2 regions of the Amycolatopsis sp. NBC_01480 genome follow, and region 1 is predicted to be linked to the other one. Evidence: riboswitches for the same ligand, from Rfam matches in the RefSeq annotation. Region 1 holds a riboswitch; the other holds the start of a gene.
The links. Region 1 has a riboswitch for thiamine pyrophosphate ahead of thiO (glycine oxidase ThiO). Riboswitches for the same ligand answer to the same signal wherever they lie in the genome.

Region 1 (15,283 bases):
ACCGGGGCGGGCTGGACGCGTGGGCCCAGAACCGCTGCGGCACCCGCCCGGCACCGTGGGCCAGCCGGCCGGCGACCACGGCGGAGCGCATCGCCGACGCCATGCGCTCCGGGTCGGACGCGCGAGTGACCGCCGTCGACAACAACACGGCGTCGCAGCCCAGCTCCATGGCCAAGGCGGCGTCGGAGGCGGTGCCGATGCCCGCGTCCAGCACCACGGGGACCGAGGCGCGCGAGACGATCAGCTCGATGTTGTGCGGGTTCCGGATGCCCAGCGCGGTGCCGATCGGCGCGCCCAGCGGCATCACGGCCGCGCAGCCGGCCTCCTCCAGGCGCAGCGCGAGCACCGGGTCGTCGTTCGTGTAGACGAGCACGGTGAACCCGTCGGCGGCGAGCTGCTCGGCGGCGTCCAGCGTCTCGACCGGGTCGGGCAGCAGGGTGCGGTCGTCGGCGTGGACCTCCAGCTTGATCAGGTCCGTCTCCAGCGCCTCGCGCGCCAGCCGCGCGGTCAGCACGGCTTCGGCGGCCGTCCGGCAGCCCGCGGTGTTCGGCAGCAGCCCGATGCCCAGGCGCCGCAGCAACGCGAGCACCCCGGAGCCGCCGCCGGTGTCCGCCTTGCGCATCGCGACCGTCGTCAGCTCCGTGCCGGACGCGACCAGCGCCCGCTCCAGCACGGCGAGGTTCGCCGCGCCCCCGGTGCCGATGATCAGCCGCGAAGACAGCTTGTGCGCGCCGATGACCAGCTGGTCCCCGTCCGTCATGCTCAACCTCCCTGGACCGCGGTCAGCACGTCGATGCTCGCGCCCTTCGGCACCACCGAGTCCGCCCACGCGCCGCGCGGGACGACCTCGCCGTTCACCGCGACGGCCACGCCCTGGCGCGCGGCCCCCTTCGCGTCGAGGACGTCGGCGACCGTGGTGTCGTCCGGGAACTCGCACCAGCTGCCGTTGACCTTGATCTCCATCAGACTCGCTCCTTCTCCAACAGGCGGGCGGGCGTGGCCGCGCCGATCTCGTCCGGCGGCGGCTCCCCGGCCAGCCAGGCGACCACGGCGTCCGCGGTCACCGGGGCCATCAGCAGCCCGTTGCGGTGGTGCCCGGTCGCCGCGAAGACGCCTTCGCCCAGTTCCCCGACGTACGGGAGGGCGTCGTGGCTCGCGGCCCGCAGCCCGGCGGCGATCTCGACCAGCTCGTACTCGGTGATGCCGGGCAGGATCCGTTCCGCGCCTTCCAGCAGCTCACGCACCCCACGCGCGGTGACGGCCTGGTCGAAGCCCGCCTCGTACTGCGTCGCGCCCAGCACCAGCTCGCCGTCGGCGCGCGGGACGAGGTAGATCGGCCGGCCCTCGACCATCGCGCGCACGGTGTATGGCGGGGGCGGCAGGCAGCCGCGGCGCGGGCGCAGCCGCAGGATCTCGCCCTTCAACGGCCGGACAGCGGACTCCAGCAGCGGGTGCAGCCGCCCGGTCCAGGCCCCGGCGGCGAGCACCACCGGCGCGACGCCGTCGAGGCCCTCCACCCGTTCCCGGCGGAATTCCACCCCGCGCCGGACGCACGCGTCGAACAGCGCGGTGAGCAGTTTCCGGTTGTCCACGGCCAGGTCACCGGGCACGTGCAGGCCACCGCGGACGGCGCCGACGCCGGGCGCGAGCCGCCGCGCCTCCCGGCCGGTGAGCTGCTCGACGTCGCGGCCCAGCGAGCGCAGGTAACCGGCCAGGATGTCCAGGTGCCCGGCGTCTGCGCTGTCGAACGCGACGACGATCGTCCCGTGCTCGGCCAGGCCCGGGTCAGTGCCCTCGGCGGCCAGCTCGCGGGCGAACAACGGCCAGCGCCGCAGCGACTCCTCGCCGAGGCTCAGCACGTGCTCCTCACCGGGCCACGCCTCGGTCACCGGCGCCAGCATCCCGCCGGCCAGCCAGGACGCCCCGCCGCGGGCGGGCTCGGGGTCGAAGACCGTGACGTGGTGGCCGCGCCGGGCCGCGCGCCAGGCCGCGGACAGCCCGATCACACCGCCGCCGACGACGGTCAGGTTCTCGCTCAAGGGAATCACGCTCCCTGCGCCGGCATGACCCGGATCAGGTTCCACGGTCGGAGCGGCAGCTCCCTCTCAGCCCGTGTCCCGGGCTCCCGTGCGGACGAGTCCACCGTAGCGCGCGGGTAACGTCGCCGCCATGCCCGCCTTGACCGGAGACCGGATCCGCGCGCGTCTGGCCGACGCCCGGCTGTACCTGTGCACCGACGCCCGCACTGCCCGCGGCGACCTGGCCGAGTTCGTCGACGCCGCGCTGGCCGGCGGCGTCGACATCGTCCAGCTGCGCGACAAGACCGGCGGCGCGCCGCTCGAAGCGAAGCAGGAGATCGCGGCACTGGAAGTGCTCGCGGAAGCCTGTGCCCGCCACGGTGCGCTGCTGGCCGTGAACGACCGCGCAGACGTCGCCCTGGCTGTCGGCGCCGACGTGTTCCACCTGGGCCAGGACGACATCCCGGTGCCGCTGGCGCGCCGGATCCTCGGCGAGGACGTGGTGATCGGCCGTTCGACGCATTCGGCCGAACAGGCCCAGGCCGCCGAGGCCGAGGACGGCGTGGACTACTTCTGCACCGGCCCGTGCTGGCCGACGCCGACCAAGCCCGGCCGGTTCGCCCCCGGCCTCGACCTGGTGCGCGCGACCGCTGCGGCCGGGCCGGCGCGGCCGTGGTTCGCCATCGGCGGGATCGACCTGGAGCGGCTGCCCGAGGTCCTCGACGCCGGCGCGTCGCGGATCGTGGTGGTCCGCGCGATCACCGAGGCCGAGGACCCCAAGGCTGCCGCCCGGACGTTGAAGAGCCGGCTGGGCTGACCGTCAGGGGTTCGCGTTCGTCGGCACGGCGGCCTTCGACTGGGGCTGGCTCGTCTGCGGCTGCGAGGTCCCGGTGCTCGGCACCGAGCTCGACGGCGGGTTGCTGTCCGTCGACGGCGAGGTCGACGGGGTGGACGAGGAGGTCGGCGCCTGCGAGGACGTCGGCGTGCTGGACGACGTCTCGGTCGGCGGCGCGGTGTTCTGCGACGTCGTCGGTGCGGTGTCCTGGCGGTTCTGCTGCTGGCTGGTGCCCGGGTTGCTGTGGTAGAAACCCGCGCCGGCCTTGCCGTTCGTGGCGCCTTCCAGGCCGAGCATGAACACGATCGCGATGGCCGTGGCGACCACGCTGGTGCCGATGATCAAGGGCCAGCGCAGCTTCCGGAGCTTGTCGACGAACGAACCGGCCGGCTCGGGCTCGGTCTCCCCGGCGCTGGTGTCCTGCGGACCGGTGAGCTTCGAGATCCGCACCGTCGGCATTTCGGACGGGTCGGCCGGGATGCGAGTCGACATGTACATGGTCGGCATCTGCGCCGGGTCTTCCACCGGTTCCAGGCCGCCGCCGTTGGTGCCACGGCGCTGCCCGGCCGTGGCCAGCACGGAGCGGGCCTTCAGCGCGGCGTCGCGCGTGCGCTGCAGCGAGCGCAGGTACAGCTCGCCGCCGACGGTGGTGACGATGCTCGCCACCCCGGCGCCGACCACGGTCCCGGCCACGCCGAGCGTCGAGCCCAGCAGTGCCGCCGTCACCGCGGCCAGCGCGGCGGCAAGCACCGGCGTCAGCCGCAAACCCTTCTTGGCATCCTGCCCGGACGTCTTCTCTTGCTCCTCGCTCATGATCCCGATCTGCTTGTCCCCGCCCAGTTTCCCTTGTTGGTTCCAACGTGTAAGTCGTCTGGGGAACTCCCTTCGTTGCCCATTGGTGAGCGACGCCACGTTGACTATCCATAATGGACGGACTAGAGCTCACATTCTCCTGACATAATCGGCACATGCGACTCGTGACGATCTCCGATATTGAGGCGGCCGCCCAGCGGGTGACGGGCACCGCCGTGCGCACGCCGCTGCTTCGCCAGCCCTGGGTTTCCGGTGAGCTGTGGTTGAAACCCGAGAGCCTGCAACAGATCGGCGCGTTCAAGATCCGCGGCGCGTACAACGCGATCGCCGCACTCGAAGACACGGACCGCGCTCGCGGCGTCGTCGCGTATTCGAGCGGTAACCACGCGCAGGCGGTGGCGTACTCGGCGCACACCTTCGGGATCCCGGCCGTGATCGTGGTCCCGGACGTGGCGCCGCGGCTCAAAGTGGACGCCACCCGCCGCTGGGGCGCGGAGGTCGTGGAGGTGCCCATCGCCGAGCAGGCGCCGGCCGCGCTGGCCATCGCGCAGGAGCGCGGGCTGACGCTGATCCCGCCGTTCGATCACCTCGACGTGATCGCCGGGCAGGGCACCATCGGCCTGGAAATCGCCGCCGACCTGCCGGACGTCGACACCGTGCTGGTGCCGGTGAGCGGCGGCGGACTCGCCGCGGGCATCGGCACGGCGATCAAGGCGCTGTGCCCGGAAGCGAAGGTCTACGGCGTAGAGCCGGAGCTGGCCGCGGACTCGGCCGAGAGCCTCCGGGCCGGCCACCGCGTCGAGTGGCCGATGGAGCGGCGCGCCCGGACGATCGCCGACGGCCTGCGCGCGCAGCCCTCCGAGCTCACGTTCGCGCACCTGCGGACGGTGCTCGACGGCATCGTCACGGTGACCGAAGACGAGATCCGCGACACCGTGCGCGCCCTCGCCCGGCAGGCCCGGCTGATCGCCGAGCCGAGCGGGGCGACCGCCGCCGCCGCGTTCCTGCACCACGCCGGCGAGCTGCCGGGCGGGCGCACGGTGGCCGTGGTCTCCGGCGGGAACATCGACCCCGCGCTGCTGGCGGAGCTGCTCGCGTAACCAGGCTCGTGAGTGTTCATGCCGGTTCTAACCGTCATGAACACTCACGAGCTCTTCACCGGGCGGATGTAGGTCGGCGGGCCTTCGACGCCGCAGTGGAAGCAGTCGCCCGGGTGCGGCGACTCCTCGGCCGGATGGGCCGTGGCCGGCCCGGTGTCCTCGGCGACCGCGGTGTCGGCGTCGGCAGAGCCGGTCTCGCCGGCCCCGGCGCCGAGCACGCCGTTGTGAATCCCCAACGCGATGAGGCCGCCCGCTACCGCCAGCACGGCGCAGATGAGCAGGGCCATCCGCCAGCCCGCGGTCAGCGCGACCGGGTCGCGGTAGGCGGAACCCGTCAGCCCGGCCGCGGCGGGCAGCACGGCCACTGCCAGAAGTCCACCCGATCGGGCGATCGCGTTGTTGACCCCCGAGGCGACGCCGGCGTAGCGGTCCGGGGCCGCCGCGAGCACCGTCGCGGTCACCGGGGCCACCACCGTCGCCAGGCCGAGGCCGAACACGACCACGGCGGGCAGCACCGAGCCGAGGTAGGACGAGCCGGGTTCGACGCGCATCAGCAGCAGCATCCCGGCCCCCACCACGATCGGGCCGACGACCAGCTGCAGCCGCGGCCCGATGCGCTGCGCGAGCGCGCCGGAGCGGCCCGAGAGCAGCAGCATGATGATCGTGATCGGCAGCCCGGCGAGCCCGGCCGCGGTCGGCGAGTAGCCCAGCGAGACCTGCAGCTGCATCACCATCAGCATCAGCACGCCGCCGAGCCCGGCGTAGACCACGAACGTCAGCGCGTTGGACAGCGTGAACGTGCGGTCGCGGAACAGCGAAGGCGGCACCAGCGGCTCGCGCGAGCGGTGCTGGAGCCAGACGAACGCGCCGAGCCCGAGCACGCCGACGACCAGCGCGACCAGCACGATCGGGTCGCCGATGCCGCGGCCGGGCGCCTCCACCAGCGCGCCGGTCACCCCGGCGAGCCCGAGGGCGCCGATCGCGGCGGCGCCGAAGTCCGGGTGGCCGGTGGCCGCGGTGTCCCGCGACTCCGGCACGTAACGGCGCGCCATCAGCACCACGATCACCGCCACCGGCAGGTTGATCAGGAACGCCAGCCGCCACGACCAGACCTGTACCAGCAGGCCGCCGACCAGCGGGCCGACCGCCGCGGCGATGCCGCCGAGCCCGGACCACGCGCCGATCGCGCGGGCCCGGTCGTCGTGCGCGAACGAGGACTGCAGGATCGCCAGCGAGCCGGGGGTGAGCAGCGCGCCGCCGATGCCCTGCAGGATCCGGAACGCCACCAGCATCTCGGTGGACGTCGCGGCGGCGCACAGCCCGGAGGCGACGCCGAACCACACCACGCCCACGAGGTACACGCGACGCCGCCCGTAGCGGTCGCCGAGGGAGCCCGCGACCAGGATCAGGGCGGCCAGCGCGAGCAGGTAGCCGTCGAGGATCCACTGCAGGCCCGCGACGGAGGCTTGCAGCTCCTCGCCGATCCGCGGCAGCGCGACGTTGACCACGCTGCCGTCGAGCATCGCCATGCCCGAGCCGAGGATCGTCGTCCAGAGCACGCCCCTGGCCATCGGCGTGCCCCAGCGGATCCCGGTGGCTTCGGCCGCGGTCACCGGGCGCATTTCAGGTTCATGCGCACACGGTGGCCCGGCGGCGGTTCGGGCGCAAGCACCCGAACCGGGCCTACGGAAGCAGTGTCGTGACGAACTTGTAGCGGTCGCCGCGGTAGATCGCCCTGGCGAACTCCACCGGCTTGCCGTCGGTGGCGAACGAGTGCCGGGTCAGCATCAGCACCGGCATGCCGACGTCCGCGCCGAGCATCTCGGCCTCCTGCGGGCCGGCGAGCGAGGTCTCGATCGTCTCCTCCGCGCGCTCCAGCTCGACTCCGTAGTGCTCGCGCAGCACCGCGTACAGCGAGCCGCCCGCCGTGATGTGCTTGCGCAGCCCACGGAACCGGCCTAGCGGCAGGTGCGTGGTCTCCAGTGCCATCGGCTGGGAATCGGCCAGCCGCAGCCGCCGGAGGCGGAGGATCTTCGCGCCCGCGCGGATCGCCAGCAGCTTCGACAGCTCGCCCTCGACCGCCAGCTCCTCGAGCTCGATCAGTTTCGACGACGGCTTCAGGCCCTGCTTGCGCATGTCCTCGGTGTACGACGAGAGCTGGAGCCGCTGCGCGAGCTTCGGCTCCGCGGCGAAAGTGCCCTTGCCCTGGACGCGGTGCAGCCGGCCCTCGGCGGTCAGGTCCGCCAGCGCCTGGCGCACCGTCGTGCGGGACACGGTGAACTCGCCCGCCAGCGCCCGTTCCGTCGGGATCGGCGAACCCGGCGGCAGGGCGTCGAGCAGATCCAGCAGATGCTGCTTCAGCGCCCAGTACTTGGGTTCGCGCTGCCCGCGCACACCCGCGGCAGTCCCCGCCTCACCCGCGGGGGATGTCTCCAACATGAACGGCTCCCTCACTAACGCGCCACTTCCCCATCAGGAAACGTACCCTTCACCACAAACGCTCCGCCCGGCTAGCATTGGTCTAGACCTGACCGCACGCCGCTCAGCACACCCGGGGCCCGGAGTCCCGGCGGAGAGGAAAGTGATGACCCAACAACATCCCGGCGAGCACATGGCCGCGGAAATCTCGGAGCAGCCTGCCGTACTGGCCGGGCTCGTCGAGCGGCAGGCCGGAATTGCGGAAGTAGCTGAAAGGATTTCACAAAACCCCCCGCGTTTCGCTCTGCTCGCCGCCCGTGGTTCCAGTGATCACGCTGCGTTGTACGCGAAGTACCTGATCGAGGTACTCCTCGGCCTGCCCGCCGGTCTAGTGTCGCCGTCCACCGCAACCCTTTACGGCGCACGCCCGGATCTGCGTGACGTGCTCTTCGTCACCGTAAGCCAGAGCGGCGGCTCGCCGGACCTGATCGAGGTAACCGAGGCGGCGCGTCGGCAGGGCGCGCTGACCGTCTCCGTCACGAACACACTCGACTCGCCGTTGCGCGCGGCGGCGGAGCTGGGCGTGGACATCGGCGCGGGCGTCGAGAAAGCCGTCGCGGCGACCAAGACGTACTCCGCGACGTTGCTCGCGCTGTACCTGTTCATCGACGCCATCCGCGGCGGCAAGGGTGCCGACGCGGAGAAGCTGGGCGAGCTGGCGCAGCAGACGCTCGACGGTGCGGCCGAAGGCGTTCAGCGCGCCGTGGACCGTTACCGCTTCGTCGACCGAGTGCTCACCACCGGCCGCGGCTACTCGTACGCGACCGCGTTGGAGGGCTCGCTGAAGCTGGCCGAGACGAGTTACCTCGCGGCCCGGGCGTACAGCGGCGCGGACCTGCTTCACGGTCCCGTCGCGGCGGTCGACGGCGAGACCGCGGTGCTCGCGGTCACCAGCGCCGGGCAGGGCGGCCACGCGATGGCCGAGGTGCTCGACGCCGTCAGCAAGCGCGGCGCCGACGTGCTCGCGGTGGGCTCGGCGTCCGCGGAGGTGCCGGCCGCGCTGCGGATCCCGGTGGCGCCGTCGGCCGAAGAACTCGCGCCGATCTTGGAAATCCTGCCCATCCAGCGGATCGCGCTGGGCCTCTCGCTGGCCCGCGGCGGCGACCCCGACAGCCCGCGCGGGCTGCTGAAGGTCACCAAGACCCGGTGAGCTTCGTCGTAGGCGTGGACGCCGGCGGCACGTCGACCCGGGCGATCGTGGTCGACGCCGCCGGCGTTGTGCTGGGCTCGGCCTCGGGCGAAGGCGCGAACCCGAACGCCCATTCGCCCGAGGTCGCGGCCGGCCGGATCGCGGACGCCATCGCGGCCGCGCTCGACGGGCGGACCGGCGTGGTCGCCGCCGTGGTCGGCATGGCCGGGGTGAGCAAGCTCTCCGACCCGGGCGTCGCGGCGGTGTTCGACGCGGCGTGGCAGCGGATCGGGCTCGGCGGCGTGGTCCGCACGGTGGCCGATGCCGAGGTCGCGTACGCGTCGGCGACCTCGGCCCCGGACGGCACCGTGCTCGTCGCCGGCACCGGCTCCATCGCCTGCCGCATCCGCAAACGCCGCACTGCGGCCAGGGCGGGCGGCTACGGCTGGCTGCTGGGCGACGAGGGCTCGGCGTACTGGCTCGGCCGCGAAGCGGTTCGGTCCACTTTGGCGGCACTGCGCGGCGGCGCCGACCTCACCGGGCTGCCGGCCGCCGTGCTCGCGGCTGCGGCCGGACCGTCCGCTGTGGACTCTCTCGCTTCCGGTCAGCCGACTTTCCACATCGGACCCGTCGAGACGGAGGCGGACCGGGCCGCCACCGCGAACGCGCTCATCACCAAGGCCAACGCCGAACCGCCCGTGCGGCTGGCCCGGTTCGCCCCGCTCGTGAGCGCCGCGGCGACCGCCGGGGAGCCCGCCGCGGTGGAGATCGTCGCCCGGGCAGCCGATTTCCTGGTCTCACTGGCGCTCGCCACGCGCGAGCCTGGCGAGTCGACCCCCCTGGTTCTGGTGGGCAGTGTGCTCGCCGAGGGCAGTCCGGTCGGCGCCGCCGTGCGCTCCGGCCTGGCCGGCCTCGACGTGCTGACCAGCTCCGACGGGGTGCTGGGGGCCACCTGGCTGGCCGCGGTCGACGCGTGGGGCGAGACGGCCCCGCGGCCCGCCCCCTAGTGAATACGACCGAAAATTCGTTCAAAGAGCCGAAAGCGTCGACTCAGGCCCGGTGATCCGGGTACCGTAGGCACCGGCCCCCGGACCCTCCCCCCTCGCCGGGGGCCGCCTTATGTCCCGGGCCGGTCGTCCGCCCCGGATTCCTGGGCCACTCGCAGGCCCGGATGCTCCGGCGGCAGGGACTTGTACAGCACCCAGCCGCTCACCGCGACCGTCGCCGCCACCAGCGGCCAGGAGAGCACGGTGCGCGCGATGCCGAGCACGACCACCTGCCCGGCCCACCACAGCAGGCCGTAGACCACCACGCGCAGCAGGTACTGCAGCACCCACACCCAGCTCGCCCACGAGTAGGCGCGCAGCAGCGCAGGGTCACGGCGCCAGCGGGTCTTCTGGCCGACCAGCAGTCCGACGATCACGCCGAGCAACGGCCAGCGCACCACGATGCTGGCCGCGAAGAGCAGCGCGCTCGCCGCGTTGGACAGCAGCTGAAGCAGGAAGAAGTCCTCCGCGCGCCCGGTGTGCAGCGCGATCAGCGCGGCGATCACCACCGCGGTGAGGCTCACCACCACCGCGCGCGCCTTGCCGCCGCGCACCACGCGATAGCCGCCCAGCAGCACCGCGACGCCGATCGCGACGCCGGCGCCCCACGCGATCGAACGCCCGGAAGCGAGCCAGCCGACCACGAAGGCGGCCGGCGGGATGCTCGCGTCGATCGCCCCGCGCCGGCCGCCCAGGATCTGCGTGAGCGATTCACGCGCTGGCGTCGTCTCGTCGGTCACATTCACAGCCTGCCGGATCTCGGCCGGAGCCTCCCGGCCGGGAGACCTTCACCACATCAGGTGTCCGATTCAGCCCCGTGCGAGCAGTTCACCGGGCTACCGAGTGGTGAAGTTCGCGTAATACGGGGGCGAATCGGACCGACAAAGGAAGAGACTGTGACTTCCAGCTGAATCAGGGGTGGCTTCCGGGAAGGATACGGGGACGTCCGACTGTTAGTTGGGGTGTACAACTACATGTCGGGGGCAGGCGCGGCATGACGGGAAGGGGAACCCAGCGTGTACGGAATCGACAGTTACGTGGCTATCGGTGACAGCTTCACCGAAGGCCTCAACGACGGACTGCCGGACGGCTCCTTCAGGGGCTGGGCGGATCGGCTCGCGGATGTCCTCTCCGGAGGTGAGCCGGGTTTCCAGTACGCCAACCTGGCCCTGCGCGGCAAGATGCTCGACGAGATCATCGACGAGCAGCTGCCGATCGCGCTGGAGCTGAAGCCCGACCTGGTCACCCTGTGCGCCGGCGGCAACGACATCATCGTGCCGGGCGCGGACGTCGACGCCGTGGCCGCCCGCCTCGAAGCCGGCGTGGCGAGGCTGCGCGCGGCCGGCATCCCGGTGGTCATCTTCAACGGCCCCGACACCAAGTCCCTGTCCGTGATGAGCGTGCTCCGCGGCAAGGTCGGCATCTACAACGCGCACCTGTGGGCGATCGCGGAGCGCCACGGCGCGAAGATGGTCGACCTGTGGGCGATGGAGCCGCTGCACGACCGCCGTGCCTGGAGCGACGACCGGCTGCACTTCACGCCCGATGCGCACCGCCGCATCGCGCTGCACACCGCCGAGGTGCTGGGCGTGCCCGTGGACGAGGACTGGCGCGTGCCGTACCCGGCGAGCACCGAGCCGGCCACCTGGATCACCTCCCGCCGGTCCGACCTCACCTGGACCAAGATGCACCTGCTGCCGTGGATCCGCCGCCAGCTCAAGGGCGAGTCCATGGGTGACGGACTGTCACCGAAGCGGCCGCAGCTGTCGCCGCTGGTGCAAGCGGAGGCCGCCGCGCTGGAAATCGAGGTCCACAACTTCCGCGACAACGCCGCCGCGTCCTGACGCTGCGTTCCCTGCTCCCGCCCCAGCACCTCGGCTTGAAGCGGAGCCACCCGAACGGCGGCCACGACCAGGTCGCCAAGGTGCGTCCACCGGCCTATGGTCCCTTTATGTCCGGTGCACGCGGCTGGCTCCGCCTGATCCCCCTCGCGGTGGTCGTGACGGCCCTGCTCGCGGGGCTGGCGACGTGGGTGAGCGGGTCCGGCATCGAGTCCGGCCTGGGCGAGCGGTCACGCTCCGCGCTCACCGCGGCCGGGATCACCGGCGGTGACGTGACGTTCTCCGGCCGCGAAGCGACGTTGTCCGGCTTCCCCGCGGAGCAGGCCGGCCGCGCGCTCGGCATCGTCCAGGGAGTGGACGGGGTCCAGTCGGCGCAGGTTTCCGGCGGCGGCACACCGTCCACGCCCGCGCCGTCGCCGAGCAGCGCGCCGTCCACCACCGCCCCGCCGCCGAGCCCGTCCACGCCGCCGACCACACCGTCCGCGCCGCCGACGGACCGCGCCGGTGTGCAGGACGAGCTGGACAAGCAGCTGGCCAGCACCCCCGTGACGTTCAAGCCGGACAGCGCGCAGCTCACCGACGACGGTCAGCAGGCCGCGCGCGGAATCGCGAAGCTGCTTTCGGCCGCGCCGGACAACCTTCGCTACCGCATCACCGGGCACGTCGCCGACGGCCCGGGCGGGCGAGCCGCCGCGCTCCGGCTCGCCCAGAGCCGCGCGCGGACCGTCGTGCGGCTGCTCACGGACGAGGGCGTCCCGGCGGACCGGCTCCTCGCCCACGGCACCAGCGTGACCGCGCCGGGCGCCGGCGGCTCCGGCGACAGCGACCGGCGCGTCGAGATCACAGTCGAAGAGAGGTGACGGCGGATGCTCTGGCTCTTCGGGCAGATCTGGCTCTGGTTGCTCGTCGCGTTCCTGCTCGGGGCCGCGGTGATGTGGCTGCTGATGCGCGCGACGCGGCCGAAACCGTTGGCGGAGCACGAATTCGACGAGTACGACGAGGCGGATGAGGAACCGCTCGACGTGCCGGCGCCGCTGGAGGCCGAGCGGACGCAGTACATCCCGGTCGGCCGTTACGAGCACGAGGACCACCCGCAGCCCGAGCGCGTTTACAACGACTACCCCGAGGTCGACCCGGACGAGCCCTACGAGCCGGAGGACCACGCCGAGGGCCGGCTACCGGAGCCCGAAGCGCGGCTGTCGGGTGATCTCGGCTGGCCCGCCGCGGCGGAGACCGACGCCGAGACGACCGGCGAGTGGCTGCGGACGGACCAGCCCTCACCACGGCAGCCTGGGCGCGGTGGCTGACACCCACCTGGTAAGTTCGGCTACGCACTGTGAGCGGGAGCCGGCGAGCCCCGGACGAGGTCAGGAGGTCCGATGGCGCTCCCGCACTGGACGCCGCAGAACCTGCTGCCGCCGGGCCGTCACCCCGCGGACCTGGCCGATGTCTACGAGCGGCTGGTCTTCGACGCGCCGTACCAGAACGAGCGCGAGATCCTGTTCAGCGCGCTCAACAGCTACCTCGGTGTCGCCCGTCGGGTGATCTCGTCCGGGCGCGCGTGGGTCAGCGGCGCGTTCGTGACGCGGACGACGCCGCACCCGCCGCAGGGCCTCGACGTGGTGCTGATCCCGGACGAGTGGGGCGCGCTCAAGCGGCTCGACGACCACGGGCGCACCGCGTTGTACGGCCTGCTCACCCTGCGCGGCATCATCGTCGGGCAGCCCGCGATGTACCTCGACCAGGTGCAGCCGGTCGGCGGCATGCTCGACGGCTTCCTGTGCCGCCCGGGCGACGAGGACGTGTGGGAGGCCGTGTGGGCCGACGGCGGCAAGGGGTTCCCGGAGATGGTCTGGTGAGGAACGAGTTCCGCCGCATCGCCGACGAGGTCCCCGGCGGCACCTGGCTCGACGACCTGGCGCGTGCGTCCGCGATGGCGGCCAACGCGAAGTTCGAGCGGACCTCGCGCTCGCCGCTGCTGCACGTCTCGGTGATCGGCGAGACGCACATAGACGCGTACACCTTTTCCGACATCAGCCGCGCATTGCAGGACGCGACGGCGAAGATCGGCCACATCATCCGCAATCCGTCCAATGAGGTCACCTTCGTCCAGCAGGCCGACCGGGACAAGGCGCCGCTGATCCAGCGCGGCCAGGCGGGCAACGCGATCTTCTTCGGCTTCCCCGAGCCGGCGCTCGACGACGCGTTGATCCACGACGGGATCGAGACGCTGTCCGAGCGCGCGGTCAAGGAGCTGTGCGACTTCCTCCCGGCGAACGGCTCCGACGATGGCGCGCTCGACGCCGTGCTGCTGCAGCGCGACACGGTCCGCAACGCGGTGAGCGACGTGGTCAACGCGGTCAGCAAACACGCGGGCATCGGCATGGCGCTCACGCCGACGGCGGGCGAGCAGCTGACGCGCAGCATGACCACGGAACAGGCGCGGGTACTGCAAGGCAGCCTGCGTGAATCACGCGAGGCCGTCGGCTACGAGACGGTGAGCGGACGGCTCGACGGCGTCCGCACGCGGCGGCGGATCTTCTACCTGGAGCGCGAGTCCGGCGGGACGATCCAGGGCGCGGTGGCGCCGGACCTGCTGGACCAGATCAAGGAGAACCTCGACCGCCCGGTGACGGCGCGGCTGCGCGTGGTCCGCACGACCACCATCGACGGCCGGCGCGGGCGCCCCGTGCACGAGCTGCTGGAGATCACGCCGGAAGTGAACCTCTTCGATCATTGATTGGCCCCGCCGCCATTCACCACCGTGAATTCCGCGGGGATTTCGCCTGCCCTGCGTGCACCCTATTTTGATCATGGCGGAATATCCTTTTCGGACAGGTTCCAGCAGGTCATCGCGGGCTCGCGGCGCCAGTAAATGACCGGAGTCCGGCCAAAGCGGTGAAATGCTGACGTTTTCCAGTATGTAACGATTTCGTCTACCGCCACACTTTTGGGTTAACGTCGTCGCACTTCAACCCGAAGGGCCCCACGCATGACGTCCGACCCCCGGTACCCGCCTGCCCCCGCACGCCACGGCCGCCCGCCCGCGCCCGTCTCCGTCACGCAGCGCCGCGCGCCGGCCAGACCCAAGCTGAACTTCTACGCCGTGATCGCGCTGGTGTGCGGTCTCGCGGCGATTCTTGTGGCCTTCATGCCGGACTACAGCTACCTCGTGTGGCCGCTGGCCGGTGTCGGACTGATCCTCTCGATCGTCGGCCTGGTGCTGGCCGGCCGCGACGTCGTGCGGGGCCGCGGTCTCGCCGTGCTCGGCCTGCTGGTGTCGGTGGCCGCGGCCCTGCTGTCCGGCGTGATGCTGCTGTTCCCGTCGGCCTTCGGCGCGGTCGGCGCGAGCGAGCTGCACCTGCCGCCGGTCTCCGGCGACAGGCATTCGGTCGACTACGTGGTCACTTCGGCGGGCGGCGCGACCGTCCGCTACGGCACGCTGAACGACCAGCGCACCGACGAGGCTCCCCCGAGCACCGACCAGTGGCACGGCAAGGCCTCCTACAACGGTGGCGCGCCGATCCTGTCCCTCACCGCCGACAGCTCGAACGCGGGCGTCAGCAACCAGATCAGCTGCGCCATCGTGGTCGACGGGAAAACCGTCGCGGAGAACAGCGGCACGACCATCGCGCTGTGCACGGCCAACGTGGGCTGAAACCCTGTCCGAGACGAACACCCGCGGCCTGGCGGCCGGCCGGCCTACCCCCATTTCGGCCGGCCAACCGCCACCGAACCGCTCCTGGCGGCTCTTCCGGCCCCGGCCGCGGACGGTCGCGGGGCCGCGGTGCCGGCTTCTCTGTCTGCCCCTCCCCTAGGGCTCCGCCGGCACCGGACGGACCCTACGCGGGCCCGTTCCGATCACGCTAAGAAACCACTAAGGATGCCCAGCCAGGGTATGGACCACCTGCGCAAACACACGTGAAACTGATTCAACCACCTCTTGCGCAGACCGTGCCTCGGGGCTAAACCGCGGCCACGGCGAAGTAGTGGTCGAGCTCGAGGTCGGCGAGCAGGCCGGGC
Region 2 (15,283 bases), 680 kb from region 1:
GTGCTGCTGTCGGAGCTGGGCGCGGCCGGCTCGCTGTACTGCGGCATCGGCCACCACACCTCGCCGGCGGACGGCTCCGTCGTCACTTCCTCGCTGGTGGTGTCGCTGCAGGAATTCGAGGGAACGCGTAACCCGCGGCTGGTGCTGGCCGACCTCGTCCAGGCCCGTGCTGACGCGGGACAACGCGGCCAGGTGGACCTTCTCGATCTGGCGGACCGGCCGATGCTGTTCGTCGAGCGGACGCGGCAGTTGCCCACGCCGGGCTTCCCGGGGCAGCCCCCGGTCGCCGAGGACGCGACGTCGCCGGTGTTCCAGCTGGAGGCCTACGTGCCGGCCGACGACGGGAGCAAGCTGGCCGCCATCGAGCTGTCCACGCCGTTCGAGGCGCACGGGCCGGAGTTCCGCGGCATGATCGTGCAGATGGCGGCAACGGTGTCCTTCGAACCGCCCCCGGCGGGTGCCGGGGAGAGCGGCAGGATCGGGCAGGTGCTCGGGTGACCATGACGATCAACGTCCCCATCCGGCCCGGTGCGGCGCTTGCCGATGCCGAGACCCGGCGGTTCGTCGAGGCGAACGTGCTCAATGCCGAGTACAGCGTGGTGGTGCGGAAGTCCTATCTGCCGGACCGGGCGTACAACAAGGACGGCATCGTCAACGTGCTCGCGAATTACCCCTGGCGGGAGTTCGGCTACAAGCACCTGCGGTGGCAGCGGGTGCCGGTCGTCGAGCAGCTGGGTGGGCTGATCCCCTGGCGGGCGTGGGAAAAGCGGAGCACCACGTTGCTGCTCACCGACCCGCGAAGCGGCCACGAGGTGGCCGAGATGCAGGGGCTGGTGAAGGACGTCGAAGCGCCGGCCGGGCGGCTGCTGTTCGCCGGGGAGCCGGGTTACGGCGGGGTTGTCAGCGCGGTCCGTGACGGTCGCCGGCGTGTTTTCATCGTCGGCAACGCCCGGCTGGGGCATCCCGAAGCGGTGCAGGACATCGCGGCGAAGGCGCGGGGACCTGGCCAAGTCGATGGTGCCGGAGCGGCCGCCCCAGGTGCCATTGCCGCCGCCGCCCGCGGACTACGTCAAGCACCTCGGGCCGTGGGTGGCGGACCACCCGGACAAGCCCTGACGTGTCTCAGCGGTGCGCTCAGCACACGTCAGGCCTGGCGCGATCGGTGATCACGTGGGGCCTCTGGAGTGCCGGATTCGATCTTCGCGAATCCGGCCCTGTCAGCGGCCCCACGGCTCAGCTTGCGCGGAGACTCAGCCGATCAGGCCGAGCACCAGGACCGCCAGCAGGGTGACGGCCGTGGCGAAGGTCGTGACCCAGGCGCGCTGGGAGGTGGAGAGGGTGGCGGAAGTGCTGTTCATGACGTGTCCTAGCGGGGCGAGTGCCGGATATTCCGCTGGATTAGCGCATCGATCATGGAGTGTGTTACCGCCTGTGGCTGAGATCACGGCGGTTACGCACGGTGTGCCAGAGCACACCGCCCGCGGCCGCGACCATCAAGCCGAATGAGACGGCTCCCACCACGATTGCCTGAGTCATCCCCTGGTCCTCCCTGCGTTGATGAAACCTCGTAGGGAGGACGCGCGAGAAGGGCCCAGGTGTTGCCGCGGTATCGGAGATCACACCTGGTCAGAGGGCTGCGAGGACCTCATCGATCTGGCGGGCCAGTGCGAAGTCCTTCGCTGTCAGGCCGCCTTCGGAGTGGGTGCTGAGGCGGAAAGTGAGCGTCCGCCAGCGGATGTCGATGTCCGGGTGGTGGTCGGCGGCCTCCGCCAGGACGGCGACGCGGTCTACCGCCTCGATCGCCTGCGGGAAGCTCGCCAGCTCAGCTGTGCGGATGATCGTCACGTCCGAGCGGTGCCAGTCGGTGAAGCTTCGGAGGGCCTCGTCGGCCTGCGAGTCGTTCATGATTTTCGCCATGTGCCCAATGGTGATCCCGTCTCGGCTAGGCTGCACGGTTGCCACGGGAGTCCGGTACGCCGGGCTGAGAGGCGGGTGCCCGTAGACCCGCGACCGTTCGCACCTGAATCCGGATCATGCCGGCGCAGGGAGGCTCGTTCTCCTGCCGCCGGCCAGTGCAGGAGGACAGCAGATGAATCCGCGGACCGCACGCTCGGCGCTGGCGGTGGCCACGGTCACCGTGCTGGCGAGTGCCTGCTCGTTGTCCGGCGGCTCGGGCGGCGGCGCCCAGCAGACCCCCGAGGTCACGCTCGTCACGCACGACTCGTTCGTCGCGCCCCAGGACGTGCTCGACGCGTTCCAGCGCCAGTCCGGGCTCAAGCTGAAGGTCGTCAAATACGGCGACGCCGGCGAGCTGACCAACAAGCTGGTGCTCACGAAGGCGAACCCGATCGGCGACGTCGCGTACGGCGTCGACTCGACGTTCGCCTCCCGGGCGCTCGGCGAGGGCGTCTTCCAGCCCTACACCAGCCCCGAGGCGGACCGCGGGCCGCAGCGCTACTCCGTGGACCCCGAGCACCGGCTCTCCGCCGTGGACCTCGGCGACGTCTGCGTGAACGTCGACTCCGGCTACTTCACCAGCAAGGGCCTCGCGGAGCCGAAGACCTACGACGACCTGGCCGACCCGAAGTACAAGGACCTGACCGTCGCCGAGGACCCGGCCACCGCGTCGCCCGGGCTGGCGTTCCTGCTGGGCACCATCGCGAAGTTCGGCGAGCAGGGCTGGCAGGGCTACTGGACCAAGCTCAAGGCGAACGGCCTGAAGGTCGACAGCGGCTGGGAAGAGGCCTACACCAAGGACTTCTCCGGCTCTTCGGGCAAGGGGCCGCGGCCGATCGTCGTCTCGTACGCCTCCTCGCCCGCCGCCGAGGTGGGTCCGGACGGCAAGCCGCGCACGAAGGCCCTGCTCGACACCTGTTACCGCCAGGTCGAGTACGCGGGCGTGCTGACCGGCAGCAAGAACCTGCCGCAGGCGCAGAAGGTGGTCGACTTCCTGCTGTCCCAGCAGTTCCAGACCACGGTGCCGGCGAACATGTACGTCTACCCGGCGCGCCAGGGCGTCGACCTGCCCGCGGGCTGGGCGCAGGTGGCGCCGCTGCCCTCGAATCCGGCCACGCTGCCCGCCGACCAGGTACAGGCCGGCCGCGAGAAGTGGATCGGTGCATGGCGCTCGCTCATGGGGGCCTGACCCCGGCGCGCACCCTCCGCACGGCCGGGCTCGCGCTGCTCGGGCTGCTGCCCGTGGCGTTCCTGGCGGTGTTCTTCGCCTGGCCGGTGGTGGCGATCGTCGGCCGCGGCTTCTCCGCGGGCGGCGTCGACACCGTGCTCGCCGACCCGCAGACGTGGCGGCTCGCCGGGTTCACCCTGGCCAGCGCGGCGGCGTCCACGGTGGTCGCCCTGCTGGCCGGCCTGCCGGTCGCGTACCTGCTCGCGCGCGTGCGGCTGCCCGGCGTCGGGCTCGCGCGCATGCTGGTGCTGGTGCCCTTCGTGCTGCCGACGGTGGTGGTCGGCCTCGCCTTCCGCGCGATCTGGCCGGACGGCGGCGTGCTGCCGCTGGTGCTGGCGAACGCGTTCTTCAACGTCGCGGTGGTCGCGCGGACCGTCGCCGGGCTGTGGTCGCACCTCGACCCGCGCGCGACGGAGGCGGCCAGGGCGCTCGGAGCGTCGCCGTGGCGGGCGTTCCGCACGGTGACGCTGCCCGCACTCGGACCGGCCGTCGCGTCCGCGGCCGCGGTGGTTTTTCTGTTCTGCGCCACCAGTTTCGGCGTGGTGCTGATCCTCGGCGGCGGCCAGTACCGCACGCTCGAGACCGAGATCTACCTGCGCACCGTCGACCTGCTGGACCTCTCGGGCGCGGCCGCGCTGTCGCTGATCCAGTTCGCGGCCGTGCTGGCGGCGCTGGCGCTCGGCGCTATGGCGCGGCGGCGCCGGGAGAACGCCGTCCGGCTGCGGTCCGCGCTGGTCACGGCCCGCCGGCCGCGCGGTGGCGAGTGGTGGACGGTCGGCGCCGCCGCCGTCGTGCTGGCGCTGCTGATGACCCCGATCGTCGCGCTGCTGGCCGAGTCGGTGTCCGGCGAGAACGGCTGGAGCCTCGCCGGGTACCGCGCGCTGTCCGGTAACGGCGCGAACGACGCGTTGCAGGTCTCCGGCTGGACGGCGGCGAAGAACTCGCTGGCCGCGGCCACCGACGCCACACTGCTCGCGATGGCCGTGGGTGTGCTGGCCAGCGTGGTGCTGGTCGCGCTGCGCCGCGCGCCCGGCCGGCTCGCGCGCGGCATGGGCGAGACGATGGACGCGGCGTTGATGCTGCCGCTGGGCGTCTCCGCCGTGACGGTGGGCTTCGGCTACCTCATCACGCTCGATGCGCTGCCCGGCGACCTGCGGACGTCGCCGATGCTCGTGCCGCTCGCGCAGGCGCTGGTGATCATCCCGCTGGTGGTGCGGATGGTGCTGCCGGTGCTGCGCGCGGTGGACGTCCGGCTGCGCCAAGCCGCGTCGACGCTGGGGGCGAGCCCGGTGCGAGTCTGGCGCGAGATCGACTTCCCGCTCACGGCCCGCTCGCTGGTCGCGGCCGCGGGGTTCGGTTTTGTCGTGGCGCTGGGCGAGTTCGGGGCGACGAGCTTCCTCGCCCGCCCGGACGCGCCGACGCTGCCAGTGGCCGTCGCGACGCTGATGGGGCGGCCGGGCGAGCTGAACAACCAGATGGCGTACGCCGCGTGCGCGCTGCTGATGGTGGTGACCGTGGCGGCCGTCGCGCTGATCGACCGCTTCGGCTCGGTCCGCGGGCACGGCTCGGTGGGGGAGTTCTAGTGGCGCTTTCGGTACGGGACTTGACTGTCCACTATGGATCGTTCGCGGCGGTGCGCGGCGCGCGCCTCGACATCGCCGACGGCGAGGTGCTGGCGCTGCTCGGCCCGTCCGGCTCGGGGAAATCCACGCTGCTGCGCGCGATCACCGGGCTGGAGCCGTCGACCTCGGGCTCGGTGCGCTGGGACGGCACCGACCTCGCGCCGGTCCCGGTGCACCGGCGTGGCTTCGGCCTGGTGTTCCAGGACGGGCAGCTCTTCCCGCACCGCGACGTCGCCGCCAACATCGCGTTCGGGCTGCGGATGCACGGCGTGCCACGGCGCGAGCACGCCGCGCGCGTGAAGGCGTTGCTGGACCTCGTCGGGCTCACCGGTTTCGAACGACGGCGCGTGACGGAGCTGTCCGGCGGCCAGGCCCAGCGGGTCGCGCTCGCCCGCGCGCTGGCGCCGGAGCCGCGGCTGCTCCTGCTGGACGAGCCGCTGTCCGGATTGGACGCGGGCCTGCGTGAGCAGCTCGCCATCGACCTGGCGGAGTTGTTGCGGCGCAACAAGATCACTGCCCTGCTGGTGACGCACGACCAGGAGGAGGCGTTCACGCTCGCCGACCGGGTCGCGGTGCTCGACGCCGGGGAGATCCGTCAGGAGGGCGCGGTCCGGTCCGTCTGGCAGCAGCCGGTGGACGACGGCGTGGCGCGGTTCCTGGGCGTGACCTCGTTCGCCGACGGCGTCGCGGAAGGTGGAGTGGTGCGGACGCCGCTCGGCGACGTCACGCTTGCCGCGGTCCCGGACGGCCCGGTGCGGCTGGGACTCAGGCCGCATGCGTTGCGTGTAGCGGAAACGGGCATCGAGGGCGAGGTGACGGCCGCCGTCCACCGCCGTGAGCACGTGCGGCTGGTGGTCTCCGTGAACGAGTCCACTGTGGACGCCGTCGCGCCGGTGACGGCGGATCTGCGCGCGGGCGATCCCGTCCGGCTCACTCTGGACCCGGACGGGATCGCCGTCGTCGGTTGAATACTCAGCCGTCGCGCGTGGTGAGGCGGGCGTACGCGATCGAGAGGCCCACCACGATGTAGCAGACCGCGCGCAGGGCGCCTTCGCCCAGCATCGTGGACGACATCGGATCCTGCAGCACCTCGGCCGGGGCCAGCGTCCAGTTCTGCGTGAGCAGGAACGGGTGCAGCCAGTTCAGTGAGGTCAGGAAGCCGAGGATGGTGAACACGATGTTCCCGGCCAGCACCGAGGCGACCACGAGCATCGGGTGCTCGGTGAAGCTGGACACGGCCAGCGCCACCGCGCCCACCGCCCACAGCTGCAGCACGATCCAGGCCGCCGCCAGCAGGATGCGGCCCAGTGCGTCCACAAGGGACAGTGTGGTGCCGGACAGGGTGAACAGCCCGCCGGTGCCGTTGATGATCAGCCCGGTGACCACCCCGGTCACGCACATGGCCAGCACCGCCACCACCGAGACGGTCGCGACGCCGAAGGCCTTGACCGCCAGCAGCCGGCCCCGGCTGACCGGGGCGATCAGCCAGCCGCGCAACGTGCCGTGGGCCGCCTCGCCCGCGATGGCGTCCGCGCCGGCCATGGCCGAGGCCAGTGGCAGGAGCAGCGTCAGCGTCATCACCATCGCGGCGATGGGCAGCACCAGCGCGTTGTTGACCGCCGCCCCCACCAGCGCGGCGCCGCTGTCGGCCGGGCCGCTGCTCACGTCGGACTGGTTCACCAGCGTGAGCCCGACGCCGATCACGATCGGGATCAGCGCCAGCAGCCCGAGCACGGCCAGCGTGCGCGGCCGCCGGAAGATCCAGCGCAGCTCGGCCGCGACCAGCCTGGGCAACGGCACCGTGTCGTGGCCCAGTCGCGGCGCGGGAAGCGCGATTGCCTGCGTGGTCATGCGTCCCCCTCGGAATCGGCTGGAACGGAAGAACCGGCCGCCGGGCCGCCTTCGGTGAGCCGGGCGAACAGGTCCTCCAGGCCCGTGCGCGCCCGGGTGGCCTCGTGGACCGCGACCCCCGCGCCCACGAGCACCTCCAGCACCCGGGGCGCGGCCGTCGCGGTGAGGTCCGCGCGGACCCCGTCCGGCGTCAGCCGGGCCCCGATCCGGTTGTCCCGCAACGTTTCCACCGCGAGCTCGGCGTCGGGCGTGCGCACGAGCAGCGCCGCGTTCCCCGACTCCAGCAGCTCGGACAGCTCCCCCTGCGCGACGACGTTCCCGGACTGGAGCACCGCGACGTGCGTGCATGTCGCCTCGACCTCGGCGAGCAGGTGCGAAGAGACGAGCACCGTGACGCCGTCGGCGTGCAGCTCGGCCACGATCCTGCGGATCTCCCTGGTACCAGCAGGGTCGAGGCCGTTCGTGGGCTCGTCGAGCACGACCATCTTCCGCGGCACGAGCAGCGCCCCCGCGAGCCCCAGCCGCTGCTTCATGCCGAGCGAGTAGCCCTTGTACCGGCGCCGTGAGGCATCGGTGAGGCCGACGCGCTCCAGCGCCGTGTCGACCGCGGCCGGGATGCCCGCCGAGGTCAGCCGCGGCTCGGCTGCCGCGAACCGGATCAGGTTGTCCCGCCCGGAAAGGAACGGGTGGAAGCCCGGCCCCTCGACGAGCGCGCCGACGTCCGGCAGCGCGTGCGCCGCGCCGTCCGGCATCGGCCGGCCGAGCAGCTCCACCTCGCCCTCGGTGGGGCGCACCAGCCCGAGCAGCATCCGGATCGTGGTGGTCTTGCCCGAGCCGTTCGGGCCGAGCATGCCGAGCACCGCGCCTTCGGGCACATCGAGGTCGACGTGGTCTACCGCGACCGTGCCGCGGTAGACCTTGCGCAGGCCCCGCGTCCGCGCGGCGAGCGGGACCGCCGGGGCGGGCGCCTCCTGAGAGGTGCCCGCCCCGGCCTCGACCGTGCTGGTCACTTGGTGCCCAGCGCTTCGTACAGGACCTGCTCCGGCACCGCGCCGGCGGCGAACCGGCCGTCGTCGGTCAGCACCGCGCCGCCCACCTTGGTGGTGAACAGGTAGCCGCTGCCCCAGGTGCCGCTGACGCGCTTGGCGACCCGGCTGAGCAGCTTCTGCGGGTCCATGCCCCGGCCTCCGGCCGAGCCGGACGACTGCTTCGGCGCGAGCGCGTCGGCCGGCAGCTTGCCCGTGATCACCGTGTCCCAGCCGTCGCCGACGACCTTGGTGGCCTGCTGGGCCTGCTGGGCCTCGGCCTTGGTCTGGTCATCGACCTTGGCGGTCTTCTCGGTCACCTTCGCGCCCTTCGGCGGGGTGAAGGCGAACTCGCTCGCCGCCTGCGGCGTGAACTCGATGTCCGAGAACGCCAGCTCCAGCGCCGGGGTGGTGGTTCCGTTGCTCAGCACCGAAACCCGCAGCGGCATCCGGGTCTGCGAGTCGACCGCGACGCGGATCTCGCGCAGCAGCGTGCGCTCGGTCGGCTTCGGGGTCAGCACCAGCTCGTACGCCGGGCGGTTGGCCACCGTGGCCGTGCCGTCGACCGACACGGTGCTGGTCTCGCGGACCTTCGCGAGCAGCTGCGGGGCCGCCGTGGCCGGGTCCGTCATCTTGGACGCGTCCGCGCCCGCACCGGGCTTCGCGGCGATGTCCGCCGGGATCGTCGTCTTGGTGGCGGTGTTCTTCTGCGAGCTGTAGTCCCAGACGGTGGTGCCGTCGTGGATGATCGTCTCCTGCGAGCTGCCCTGCGTGAGCGAGACCTTCGACTTGCCCGCACCGTCGCTGAACACGTGCGCGGAGTCGACGTTCAGCGCGCTCGCCCCCGGGATCGCGTTCCCCACGTTCGGCAGGCCGAGGTTGTTGCTCACGCTCACCGTGCCGTCGAAGGCCCCCGGCTTCGCGGTCATCACGGACTGGACCAGGTTTTCGGCGCTGACCTCCGGCAGTTTCGGCGCGGCTCCGGCCGAGGCGGGCATGGCCACGACCACGAGCCCCCCGACGCCGAGCGCGGTGCCGACTACTGCGGCGGTGATCGCTTTCTTCTTCGGATCCATGGTGTCTCTCCCTGTGTTTCCGAGCCCCAGTGTGCCCGGCTCCCGGCTCAGAGGTTTCCCTCCCGAGGCTGAGATACCCCTGAATGCTCGGCCGTCGCGGCTGAGATCGCGCTGAGAGCTCGCGCAGGAGCAGCGCAAACCGGTCATGATGAGCCTCGTGAACCCTCGAGTGCTGGTGGTGGACGACGAGCCCGGCGTGCGCAAGGCGCTTCAGCGCGGGCTGCGCGCGGAGGGCATGGACGTGGTCACGGCCGCCGACGGGCCGACCGGGCTGCAGCTCGCGCGCACCGGCACGTTCGACGTGGTGCTGCTCGACATCATGCTGCCCGGCCTGTCCGGCTACCGCGTGCTGGAACGGCTGCGCGCGGAGAACGTGGTGACCCCCGTGCTGCTCGTTTCGGCCAAGGACGGCGAGGTCGACCAGGCCGACGGCCTCGACCTCGGTGCGGACGGCTACCTGGTGAAGCCGTTCTCCTTCGTCGTGCTGGTCGCGCAGGTGCGCGCGACGCTGCGGCGCGCCGGGCCGGACGCCTCACGCGGCGCGTTGAAGCTCGGTGCGCTGGAGGTCGACCGCGCGTTGCGGCAGGTGCGCTGGGACGGCGCCGAGGTGCCGCTCAGCCCGCGGGAGTTCGCGCTGCTGGAGGTGCTCGTCGGCCGGGCCGGCACGGTGGTGACGAAGGACGAGCTGCTGCGCGCGGTGTGGGGTGAGGAGCAGGCCGTGACGCGGAACCTGGTGGAGGTCTACGTCGGCTACGTGCGGCGCAAGCTCGACGCGGTGGGCGCGGGCTCGCTGCTGCGGACCGTCCGAGGGCACGGCTACCTGGCTTCGGACGCTGAGCTGGACGAGGTTTTGTGATCGGCTCGCTGTCCTGGTGGCGCGGTCGTTCGCTGCAGGTGCGCATCACGGTGCTGGCCACGACGATCACCCTGTTCTGCCTGCTCGGGCTGGCCACGCTGGCGGCGAACCGGCTGGAGCCGCTGCTGGTGGACTCCGTCGACCACGAGCTGACGGCCGCGCTCAACTCGGCGACGGCGGAGGTTTCGGCCGGGCAGCCGCTGACCGCGCGCGACCCGGTCACCGTGCGGGTGCTGGACATCGCGGGCGGCTCCCTCGACGGCCGCGCGGCGCCGCGGCTGGACTCCACGCAGGTCATGCAGCTCAAGGCCGGATTGCCCGTGCAGACCGGTGATTCGCGCTGGCGCGGCCAGGTCGTCACCGTGCCGGACGGCGCGCAGCGGCTGGTGCTCGCGGGCGCCGGGCTGGTCGGCTTTGCCGCGGCGGTGGAGTACGGCGGGGTCTGGCTGGTGGTCGTCGCGCTGGTGGGCGCGGCGGTGGCCGGGCTCGCGACGTGGCTGGTGGTGCGGTTCGCGCTGCGGCCGGTGGCGCGGATGCGCGGGCTGGTGCGCGCGTTGCCGCCGGGCTCGCGGCTGCCGCTGCCGACGTCGCACGACGAGCTGCGCGCGCTGGCACAGGAGTTCAACGCGCTGCTCGTCCGGCAGGAAGAGGTGAGCGATCGGTTACGCCGCTTCACCGGCGACGCCGCGCACGAGCTGCGTTCGCCGGTCGCGTCGATCCGGGTGCAGGCCGAGGTCGCCGTCACCAACCCGGATCCGGAGCTGGCTCAGGAGACGCTTTCGGACATCCTCACCGAGGCCGAACGGCTTTCGTCCCTTTTGGACGGTCTGCTGTCGCTGGCCCGTTCGGACGCCGGCGAGGTGCCGCCCGCGGAGCCCGTGGAAGTGGTGACGGAAGTCCGCGCGGCCGTCGATCGGCTGCCCGCAGGGGCGCCGGAAACGCGCGTGAGCACCGCCGTTCCGCAGGCCTGGGCTTCGGCCGCGCACTCGGAGGTCGAGCTGGTGCTGGACAACCTGCTGCGCAACGCTTCCCGTTACGCCACCGGGCAAATCGTGGTTTCGGTGCTCGCCTCGCGCGGCCACGTGCGCGTGGTCGTGGACGACGACGGGCCGGGCATCGCGCCCGAGCACCGGGCCAAGGTCTTCGACCGCTTCTACCGCGTTTCCGACGACCGGGCGCGCGCGTCCGGCGGCACCGGACTGGGGCTGGCGATGGTCGCCGAGGCCGTGCGACGGCGCGGCGGGCGCGTCCGCGTCGGAGAGTCCCCGGACGGCGGTGCGCGGTTCGAAGTGTCCTGGCGGGCGGCGCGTTAGGCAGGGGTTGCCTGCGGATGCTCTGAAGGTGGCCTTGAGGGCATATAGGTCTCTCATGGTGGCCTTCAGAGCACAACGGGCAGGGGTGAGGGCTGGGCACTCGGCGGGTGGGTGGGTGCGGGAGACTGTCCGGATGGACGGGGTCATCGTCGGGGCCGCGCTGGTGCGCGACGGAAAGCTGCTTGCCCAGCAGCGGGCGTGGCCGCCGCATCACGCGGGGCAGTGGGAACTGCCCGGTGGGCGCGTCGAGGAGGGTGAGACCGACGCGTTCGCGCTGGCGCGTGAGTGCCAGGAGGAGCTGGACGTCACCGTCACCATCGGGCAGCGCGTCGGCGCCGAGGTGCCGCTGCCGGGCGGCAAGGTGCTGCGGGTGTACACCGCCGCGCTGATCTCGCCGGGGGAGGAGCCGCGCGCCGTCGAGCACACCGCGCTGCAGTGGGTCGGGCCGGAAGACCTCGACGACATCGACTGGCTGCCCGCCGATCGCGGCTTGATCCCGGACCTGCGCGCGCTGCTCGTCTGAAGCGTGCCGGGATGACGCTTTCGCTTGCGGCACAAGCGAAAGCGCCACCCCTGGTTGGACGGCCCTGGTTGGACGCGGCTCTTCAGCCGGCGCCGATCAGCCGCAGCGCCGCCGAAACGCGGTGCGCGCCCCGGTCCGCCGCCCGCGCGGCCCCGGCCTTGCGCACCCGTTCCAGCTCCGCGACGTCGCCGAGCAGCGCTTTCGTGCGCTCCCGGATCGGCCGCAGCTCCTCGATCACGGCGTCGGCGACCGCGTCCTTGAGCACGCCGTAGGACGCGTACTCGTCGGCCAGCTCGGCCGGATCACCGCCGGTGCACGCGGCGAGCACCTCCAGCAGGTTCGCGATCCCCGGCCGGGTCTCCGGCGCATACGCAGGCACTGAACCGCCGTCGGTGCGCGCGCGGCGGATCTTGCGGCGCACCTGGTCCGGCTCGTCGAGCACGAACACCACCCCGGCCGAGTCGTGCGCGGACTTCGACATCTTCCGGGTCGGGTCGGCGAAGTCCTTCACCCGCGCGCCCGTCAGGGGAAGCACGGCCGTCGGCACGGTGAACACTTCGCCGTACGTGGTGTTGAACCGCTTGGCCAGCGTCCGCGCCAGCTCCACGTGCTGCCGCTGGTCCTCGCCGACGGGCACCTCGTCGGCGCCCTGCAACAGGATGTCGGCGGCCATCAGCACCGGGTACGTCAGCAGGCTGAGCCGGACGCCGGCCTGGCCGCCGGGCTTGCCGTCCACCTCGCCGCGGGCCGATTTCTCCTTGAACTGGATCATCCGCGCGGCCTCGCCGTACGCGCAGGTGCACTCGAGCACCCAGGTCAGCGCGCCCAGGTCCTTCGCGATGTCGGACTGCACGAACACGCGCTCCGGCGGGATGCCCGAGGCCACCAGCACCGCGAGCTGCTCAGTCGCGAGCGAGCGGAGCCGGGCCGGGTTGTGCTGGGTCGTCATGGCGTGCAGGTCCGAGACGAAGTACAGGTCGTCGGGCCCGCCGTCGGACGCCCAGCGGCGCATCGCGCCGAGGTGGTTGCCGAGCTGGGTGTGGCCGGACGGGGTGATGCCGGACAGCTGGACCATGGGTCTTTCCTCTCCCTGGATGTGCCCCGGGAGGAGACCCGCAGAAAGCGAGAAGGCCGCCCACCGGGGCGGCCTTCGCTGGTATGTCAGCGCAGAACTTCGGGGCCGCCGAGGGGCGGCCACCACTGGTTGTTCGGCGCGAGCATGGGTCACAGTCTAGGGCACATCCGGATGCCGTGGGGCGGCCCCGGGGCTACCGTCGGGGGATGTTCGTCGTGCTGCTCAACTACACCGCGCCCATCGAGGAGATCGACTACGTGCTGCCGGACCACGCGCAGTGGCTCGCGAAGCAGTACGAGCAGGGGCACTTCCTCGCTTCGGGCCGCCGGAACCCGCGGATCGGCGGCGTGATCATCACCCGCCCGATGGCCCGGGGGAAACTCGACGCGATCCTGGCGACCGACCCGTTCTCGGTGCAGCACCTCGCGCAGTACGAGGTGATCGAGTTCTCCCCGACGAAGACGGCGCCGGAGCTGCGGCTGGTCAACGAGGCCGTTCCGCACTGACTTCCAGGCCCGGTCGCGCGACGGTGTGAGCAGGCTCGCACTGTCACCGCTGCCACTGCTCGCGAAGACCGGGCCGAGCCGCGTCGCGGAACCCGGCTCAGGCGGCCTTGACCAGGTCGTTCTTGGCCTTTTTCAACGCCAGCACCGGGCATTTCTTGCAGCGCGGCTTCGACCGGCAGCACTTCTTCTTGACCTTGCCGGCCTTCATCAGCTTGCGCACGACCGCCCGTGGGTCGGCGGGGTGTTTCTTGCCCACGAAGGCTCCCTTGTCGCCGGTGACGTCCGGGTTTCCAGCTTAGGTGAGCCTAACCGATCCAGGGGCGTGGCGGTACTCACAGTTCGGCGGGAGGTATGATTGTGGGGTCCGCGTGTGGCCAAAGCCGGCCATGCTGCTCGGGGACGTGCTCGCACGCACGGATTCCGCCCGCGACGCGGCCGCCCACCCGCCTTTGAAGTTCAGGAGTCTTCGCGTGCCCGCAGCCAGCGCCACCGCCGTCGAACCCGGCCGCGCGTCCGGCAAGACCCGGCCCGACCTGCGCAACGTCGCCATCGTCGCACACGTCGACCATGGCAAGACGACCCTGGTCGACGCCATGCTCCGGCAGTCCGGCGCCTTCGCCGAACGCGCCGAGATGGTCGACCGCGTGATGGACTCCGGTGAGCTCGAACGCGAAAAGGGCATCACCATCCTGGCCAAGAACACCTCGATCCACCGCCAGACGCCCGAGGGCCAGGTGACCATCAACGTCATCGACACCCCCGGCCACGCCGACTTCGGCGGCGAGGTCGAGCGCGGCCTGGCCATGGTCGACGGCGTCGTGCTGCTGGTCGACGCCAGCGAGGGCCCGCTCCCGCAGACCCGCTTCGTGCTGCGCAAGACCCTCGAGGCCGGCCTGCCGGTGATCCTGGTGGTCAACAAGACCGACCGCCCGGACGCCCGGATCTCCGAGGTCGTCGAGGAGACCCACGACCTGCTCCTGGAGCTGGCCAGCGACATCGAGGACGCCGACCACGACGCGATCCTCGACCTCCCGGTGGTCTACGCCTCCGCGCGCGCCGGCAAGGCCGCGCTGGAGCAGCCCGCCGACGGCGAGGTGCCCGAGAGCGAGAACCTCGACCCGCTGTTCGACACTCTGCTGCGCCACGTGCCGCCGCCCGCCGCGGACCTCGACGCGCCGCTGCAGGCGCTGGTCACCAACCTCGACGCGTCCAACTTCCTCGGCCGCATCGCGCTGATCCGCATCCACGCCGGCAAGCTGCGCAAGGGCCAGACCGTGGCCTGGATGCGCGAGGACGGCACGGTGCAGAACGTGCGCATCTCCGAGCTGCTGGTCACCGAGGCGCTCACCCGCGTCCCGGCGACCGAGGCCAGCGCGGGCGAGCTCGTCGCCATCGCGGGCATCCCGGACATCACCATCGGCGACACCCTGGCCGACCAGGAGAACCCGGTGGCGCTGCCCCGGATCACCGTCGACCAGCCGGCCATCTCGATGACCATCGGCGTGAACACCTCGCCGCTGGCCGGGCGCAACGGCGGCGACAAGGTCACCGCGCGGCTGGTCAAGGCCCGCCTCGACCAGGAGCTGATCGGCAACGTCTCGATCCGCGTGATCCCGACCGAGCGCCCCGACACCTGGGAGGTCCAGGGCCGTGGCGAGCTGGCGCTGGCGATCCTGGTCGAACAGATGCGCCGCGAGGGCTTCGAGCTGACCGTCGGCAAGCCGCAGGTGGTCACCCGGGTCATCGACGGCAAGGTGCACGAGCCGTTCGAGCGCCTGTCCATCGACTCGCCGGAGGAGCACCTCGGCGCGATCACCCAGCTGCTGGCCGCGCGCAAGGGCCGGATGGAGCACATGGGCGGGCACGGCACCGGCCGGCTCAAGCTCGACTACGTGCTGCCGGCCCGCGGCCTGATCGGCTTCCGCACCGACTTCCTCACCGAGACCCGCGGCACCGGCATCGCGAACCACGTGTTCGAGGGCTACTTCCCGTGGGCGGGCGAGATCCGCACCCGCCACAGCGGCTCCTTGGTCGCCGACCGCACCGGCCCGGTCACCGCGTACGCGATGATCCAGCTGGCCGACCGCGGCACCTTCTTCGTCGAGCCGGGCGCCGAGGTGTACGAGGGCATGGTCGTGGGCGAGAACCCGCGCTTCGAGGACCTCGACATCAACATCACCAAGGAGAAGAAGCTGACCAACATGCGTCAGTCCTCCGCCGACGTGATGGAGACGCTGGCCCGCCCGCGCAAG

Region 2: it holds a riboswitch for thiamine pyrophosphate, as region 1 does, so the genes downstream of both, OG371_RS08025 (thiamine ABC transporter substrate-binding protein) here and thiO (glycine oxidase ThiO) in region 1, are expected to answer to the same signal.

What each region holds. Positions count from the first base shown of each region.
Region 1 is NZ_CP109442.1:2,401,029-2,416,311, forward strand. Features, by position in the region: gene OG371_RS11360 (thiazole synthase) at 1-760, opposite strand, end outside; gene thiS (sulfur carrier protein ThiS) at 763-963, opposite strand; gene thiO (glycine oxidase ThiO) at 963-2,039, opposite strand; TPP riboswitch at 2,034-2,139, opposite strand; gene thiE (thiamine phosphate synthase) at 2,170-2,835, shown strand; gene OG371_RS11380 (hypothetical protein) at 2,839-3,666, opposite strand; gene OG371_RS11385 (threonine ammonia-lyase) at 3,822-4,766, shown strand; gene OG371_RS11390 (MFS transporter) at 4,811-6,337, opposite strand; gene OG371_RS11395 (GntR family transcriptional regulator) at 6,450-7,205, opposite strand; gene OG371_RS11400 (SIS domain-containing protein) at 7,351-8,394, shown strand; gene OG371_RS11405 (N-acetylglucosamine kinase) at 8,391-9,380, shown strand; gene OG371_RS11410 (DUF3159 domain-containing protein) at 9,491-10,159, opposite strand; gene OG371_RS11415 (SGNH/GDSL hydrolase family protein) at 10,436-11,263, shown strand; gene OG371_RS11420 (OmpA family protein) at 11,371-12,120, shown strand; gene OG371_RS11425 (LapA family protein) at 12,127-12,567, shown strand; gene OG371_RS11430 (DUF6932 family protein) at 12,640-13,119, shown strand; gene OG371_RS11435 (hypothetical protein) at 13,116-14,000, shown strand; gene OG371_RS11440 (DUF4190 domain-containing protein) at 14,253-14,918, shown strand; gene OG371_RS11445 (SDR family oxidoreductase) at 15,226-15,283, opposite strand, start outside.
Region 2 is NZ_CP109442.1:1,716,168-1,731,450, reverse strand. Features, by position in the region: gene OG371_RS08040 (hypothetical protein) at 1-498, shown strand, start outside; gene OG371_RS08035 (hypothetical protein) at 495-1,166, shown strand; gene OG371_RS08030 (4a-hydroxytetrahydrobiopterin dehydratase) at 1,627-1,917, opposite strand; TPP riboswitch at 1,951-2,065, shown strand; gene OG371_RS08025 (thiamine ABC transporter substrate-binding protein) at 2,090-3,145, shown strand; gene OG371_RS08020 (ABC transporter permease) at 3,121-4,767, shown strand; gene OG371_RS08015 (ABC transporter ATP-binding protein) at 4,767-5,774, shown strand; gene OG371_RS08010 (ABC transporter permease) at 5,779-6,657, opposite strand; gene OG371_RS08005 (ABC transporter ATP-binding protein) at 6,654-7,667, opposite strand; gene OG371_RS08000 (LolA family protein) at 7,664-8,758, opposite strand; gene OG371_RS07995 (response regulator transcription factor) at 8,904-9,614, shown strand; gene OG371_RS07990 (HAMP domain-containing sensor histidine kinase) at 9,611-10,927, shown strand; gene OG371_RS07985 ((deoxy)nucleoside triphosphate pyrophosphohydrolase) at 11,061-11,450, shown strand; gene trpS (tryptophan--tRNA ligase) at 11,533-12,525, opposite strand; gene OG371_RS07975 (YciI family protein) at 12,732-13,031, shown strand; gene OG371_RS07970 (hypothetical protein) at 13,129-13,287, opposite strand; gene typA (translational GTPase TypA) at 13,502-15,283, shown strand, end outside.